Regions from separate parts of the Nonomuraea sp. NPDC050536 genome, predicted to be linked through region 1. Evidence: riboswitches for the same ligand, from Rfam matches in the RefSeq annotation. Region 1 holds a riboswitch; the other holds the start of a gene.
What was found. Region 1 has a riboswitch for guanidine ahead of ACIBHX_RS43550 (DMT family transporter). Riboswitches for the same ligand answer to the same signal wherever they lie in the genome.

Region 1 (2,443 bases):
CGCCGGCCGTCTCACCATCGGCGGGCTGCTCGCCTTCGCCGCATATCTGGCCTACCTCTACCCCGCGGTCCAGGGCCTGGGCGAGCTGGCACTCAGCATCTCCGAAGCGCTGGCCGGCTCCGACCGCGTGATGGAGGTGCTCAAGTCCCGGCCCAGCGTCACCGACGCGCCCACCGCGGCCCCGCTGGCGGCCCGCGCCCGAGGCAGGGTCGAGTTCGAGCGCGTCGGCTTCACCTACCTGAACAGGACCAGGCCCGCGCTGGCCGACCTGTCCTTCACCGCCGAGCCCGGCGAACTCATCGTCGTCACGGGACCCAGCGGCGTGGGCAAGTCGACCCTGGCCAAACTGCTGCTGCGGTTCTACGAGCCGACCAGCGGGCGGATCCTGCTCGACGGCACGGACATCCGCGACATCACCCGCGCCTCCCTGCGCGACAACGTCACGCTCATGCAGCAGGAGAGCCTGCTGTTCTCGGGGACCGCGCGCGAGAACATCGCCTACGGCACGCCGGACGCCTCCTTCGAGGAGATCGTCGCGGCCGCCAAGCTCGCCGACGCGCACGACTTCATCATCCGGCTGCCCGGCAAGTACGACACGCTGCTCGGACAGCGCGGACGGCTGCTGTCGGGCGGTCAGCTGCAGCGCATCGCGATCGCGCGTGCCCTGCTGCGCGACGCTCCCGTCCTGGTCCTGGACGAGCCGATGACCGGCCTGGACACCGTGACTGCCGCCCGCGTCATGGAGCCGCTCAAGCGGCTGATGGCCGGGCGCACGACGATCCTCATCACCCACGACCTGCGGCACGTGCCGGAGATGGCCCGCACGATCGTGCTCGAGCCGGCCCGCCGCACGTCCCGGATCCGCATCAGGCACATGACGGCGATGCTGCGCTGAGAAAGTGGGTCTCGCGGTTCGTAGCGATGGCAGGAGTCGAACCTGCGACCTTCCCGTTATGAGCGGGATGCTCTGCCGCTGAGCTACATCGCCGTGGCTGTATTGCGAGAATCGAAAATGCGTGTGCGCGGGAAAAGAAAGCCGCCTGGATAACCCGGGTTCGGGTCGCGTTCACGGTAGTCCGCTCGTACGGCGGGCGGCCACCTGTTTATCGGGCCGCCCGCCGTACCGGCGAATTCAGTGGGAGCCGGCGAGATTGAGACCGACGACGCCGATGAGGATGAGGGCGATCGAGCCGATGCGGGCGAAGGAGACCTCGTCTCCCATCGCGAGCATGCCGAGCGCGGCCGTTCCGACGGCGCCGATGCCCGTCCACACGGCATAGGCCGTGCCGACCTCCAGGCTCTTGAGCGCGTAGGCGAGCAGGCCGAAGCTGAGCACGGCGGTGGCGAGGAAGGACAGGGTCCACCACAGGTGTGAGAAGCCGTCGCTCATCTTGAGCGAGTAGGCCATGGCGACCTCGAACAGGCCGGCGACGATGATGACGATCCAGGCCATTGCTGGGAACTCCTTGGGACGAGCCGACAGGGTCGTGCGTCGTCTTGGCGTTCCGGGTACGGCGCGTCTCGTCCGGGAGCAGTCGCTCACCACCTACAACATGGCGAAATTTCGGGTCATTCCCGTACGTCCCACCAGATCGTGACCCAGCGCTCGCGGGGCAGCGGCCACATCCCGAGCTCCAGTGCCGTCGCGCCCACCTCCTCGGCCCGGGAGGGCGGCAGGCAGATCCGGTGGCAGGCGCTCTGGGCCAGTTGTTCCAGGCTGCTGAATCGCTCCAGCGGCGCCTCCCGCTCCTCCACGTGCACCCCGTAGCCGAGCGCCGCGACCAGGGCGACGGCGTCTTCGGCGATGGGCCTGACGGGCCGGTCGATGCCGTGGAAGTGCTGCCAGAGCGGCGTCATCCAGCTCATCGGATGGCGGTGCGAGAGCTCGAGCACCACGCGCCGGCTGGCGTGGGCGTTCAGCGCGCGCAGGAAGCCGGCCAGGTCGGGCACGTTGTAGGCGACGTGCGCGGAGATCGCGACGTCCGCCCGGGGGACGCGGACGGACACGTCGGGCCAGAGTCCCTCGACGGTCGTCACCTTGACGCCGAGCTTGTCGGCCCTGACCGCGAGCTCGGCGAGCATGGCCGCCGAGGTGTCGACGGCGTACAGCTCGCTGATGTGCTCGCGCAGGGGCAGCGACGAGGCCCCGGCCCCGCTGCCGACGTCGAGTACGATGCCCGGTTCGGGCAGCGCCTCGGCCAGCCGGGTCATGGTCGGGCCGTCGTCGGGCTCGGCCAGCGCTCTGTCGGTGCGTACGGCGAAGCGGGCCGGCGAGTGGCCGAACGGGTCGGCTGAGGCCCCGGCGAGGATCTCGTCGGGGATGGCCCAGGATTCCAGGCGGTCGCGCCAGCGAGCGGCGAGCTCTTCGGCATCCATGCAGACGAGCATGCCATGCATATCCATGGTTACCCGCGGGTAGCATTCCTAGTAAGGTTACCGGCCA
Region 2 (2,443 bases), on a different contig from region 1:
AGTACTCACATGCAGCTTGAAATGCGTGGATGGACTTTTCGGCAGGCGCAGTCCTGAAGGAGTACCGACATGTGGCTTGACCTGGCCGGATGATTAATCGGCACCCGCAGGTTGCCCAGCCCGTTGTTCGGATCGCGGGGGTCGAGGAAGGCCGAGCCGCGAATGACACGGATCTCGCCCGGCAGCACCACTCGTCGGCTTGCGGCCCTCGCGGCTGGGAAACTGGGGCGGGACCCGGTCTTGTTCGTGCTGCTCACGCGCTGGGGCACAGGACGAACAGTGGGAAGGCGCGGCGGCTGGGGTGGTTGCCGATCTCCTTCAGCGCTGCGCGGATGTCGCGCAGGTGGCCGGTGGTCATCTGCAGTGGGGGCTCGTCGGGCTGGTAGACGGTGCGGATCGGATAGTCCACGCCCGGTTGCCGGGTCATCTCGATGTGGCAGCCGAGTACGTGGGTGACCTTCCGGTGGTCGCAGAAGTCGATCAAGCGATCGATCGTCCGGATGAATGCCTGCCAGTCCGTGATGTAGAGGCGGCCGGGGTAGACCGTGTCGCCGGTGAGGAGGAACCCGGTCCATGGGTCGTAGAACGTGACAGCCGCTTCGTGGTGGCCTGGGGTGGCCAGACACTCCAGCGCCCGGCTTCCGAGGTCGATCTGCGCCAGGGCATCGGGGTGGTCGGCGAATCCGAAGTAGGGCCAGGCGGTGGCGAGCTCCGCGCCGATCACGGTGGTGTCGGGACGATCGGTGAACTGGCCGTCGCCGGCGATGTGGTCACCATGCGGATGGGTATGCAGCACCAGCAGTTGGTACCCGTGCCGGGGGTGACGGGCGAGCCAGGACTCGATGAGCTCGTCGACCACCTGGCGAAGAGGGAAGAACTCGGCGGATGCGGTGGCTCCGGTGTCGATCAGCACCGCCCGGGCGTTGCCGAAGAGCAGGAACAGGAACGGCGCCTCGTAGTCGATCGCCATGTTCTGCCGGAGGATGAACGTGTGCTCGTCGTAGGCGTGGACCTGGATGTCCGGGTCGGTGTTGTGCTTGGCCGATGGCGAGCCGTGGATCCACCGGACGTCCAGCGCACGAGGTCGGGGGGTCGCTCCGGTGAAGTCGATCAGGCAGGTGCGGGCACCCATGACGTCTCCTTGAGTGCGTCGTCTTGGCGGGCCGGGTACGGCGCACATCTCGTCCGGGGCAGGCACTACGAACCTCCGTGGGGACGGTAACACTGTCCCTGCCGATAGTGCCATCCATGCAGGTCATTCCGCTTGTCTGACTGATCTCTTCGTGCGCCGGCGCTGCTCTCGGAAGGGACAGAGTCGCGGCAAGATGATCGCTTGTGATTCTCCGCCTGGCTTATCCGGCCGTCACGAACGCCTTCGCTGTGCTGCGGTTGTTACCGCTGGGGGATCGAGATTCTTGCCTTGCGTCACCAGATCACCGTTCTTGAACGGCAGCGCGGTGCGTTCATTTCTGCGGCTGGTCTGAGAGAACCTCTGGTGGGGTTTGCCGGTGCGTGCACGGCGGGCTCGCCACCCTCGGCATCAAGGTCGCGCCTTCCACCGTCTGGGAGATCCTCGAGCAGGAAGGCATGGATCCGTCCCCTGAGCGGGCATCTGTGACGTGGGCAGACTTCCTGCGCTCCCAAGGCGACGCGCTACTGGCCTGCGACTTCATCGGGACCGTCACCCTCAACGGGCGGCGCCGGTACATCCTGGCCGTCATCGAGCGCGCCACCAGGCGGGTCCGGGTACTGGGCACCACCGCCCATCCGGCCGCCACCTGGGTCATCCAAGCGATCAAGAATCTCGTGATGGACCTGGAGGACGCCGGCTGCCGAGCGCGACATCTGATTCGCCACCGGTTCCAGTCCGCATGGAGGAGATCCTTGTCGGCACCGGCATCCAGACCGTGCTCACCGGTGTCCGGATGCCGCGGATGAACGCGGTCATGGAGCGGTGGGTGCAGTCGTGCCGCCGTGAGCTCTTGGAAAGGTGCCTGCTCTGGAACGAAGGCCACCTGCGGCATCGCCGACCTGAATATACGCCGACGCGATCGACTCGGCGGAGTCCTCCACGAGTACTCACATGCCGCTTGAACTGCATGGATGCAATTTTCGGCAGGCACAATGGCAGGCTCTGCCTCTCGAGCCGGGCTCAGGTGGTCGCGCTCGCCTACGAGTCAGGACTCGTCACACCTCGCGCGAAAGGCCGGTGATACGGCTACTGCAGCGCCAACACCTTCGTCGGTCACTTGCCGCGCATCACCGCCGGTTCGTGGCGGCGCAGCATGCGAGCCACCAGGAATGCGCAGACGACCGCGAGCACGGCCAGGGCGCTCATGTCCAGGAACCAGGTGCCGAAGTCCTGGCTCCACAAGGGGTCCGGCGGATCCTGGACGTGCGGAATGAGCTGACCCACGTTGAGAGTGCCCGCCAACGCGGCCAA

Region 2: linked by a shared signal. The riboswitch ahead of ACIBHX_RS44985 (MBL fold metallo-hydrolase) and the one ahead of ACIBHX_RS43550 (DMT family transporter) in region 1 are both predicted to bind guanidine.

The regions. Positions count from the first base shown of each region.
Region 1 is NZ_JBITHD010000024.1:14,856-17,298, reverse strand. It holds gene ACIBHX_RS43560 (ABC transporter ATP-binding protein) at 1-895, shown strand, start outside; tRNA gene ACIBHX_RS43555 (tRNA-Met) at 917-988, opposite strand; gene ACIBHX_RS43550 (DMT family transporter) at 1,133-1,453, opposite strand; guanidine-III (ykkC-III) riboswitch at 1,487-1,551, opposite strand; gene ACIBHX_RS43545 (class I SAM-dependent methyltransferase) at 1,570-2,376, opposite strand.
Region 2 is NZ_JBITHD010000026.1:18,822-21,264, forward strand. It holds gene ACIBHX_RS44980 (hypothetical protein) at 1-97, shown strand, start outside; gene ACIBHX_RS44985 (MBL fold metallo-hydrolase) at 254-1,132, opposite strand; guanidine-III (ykkC-III) riboswitch at 1,145-1,211, opposite strand; gene ACIBHX_RS44990 (hypothetical protein) at 1,513-1,938, shown strand; gene ACIBHX_RS44995 (FHA domain-containing protein) at 2,246-2,443, opposite strand, start outside.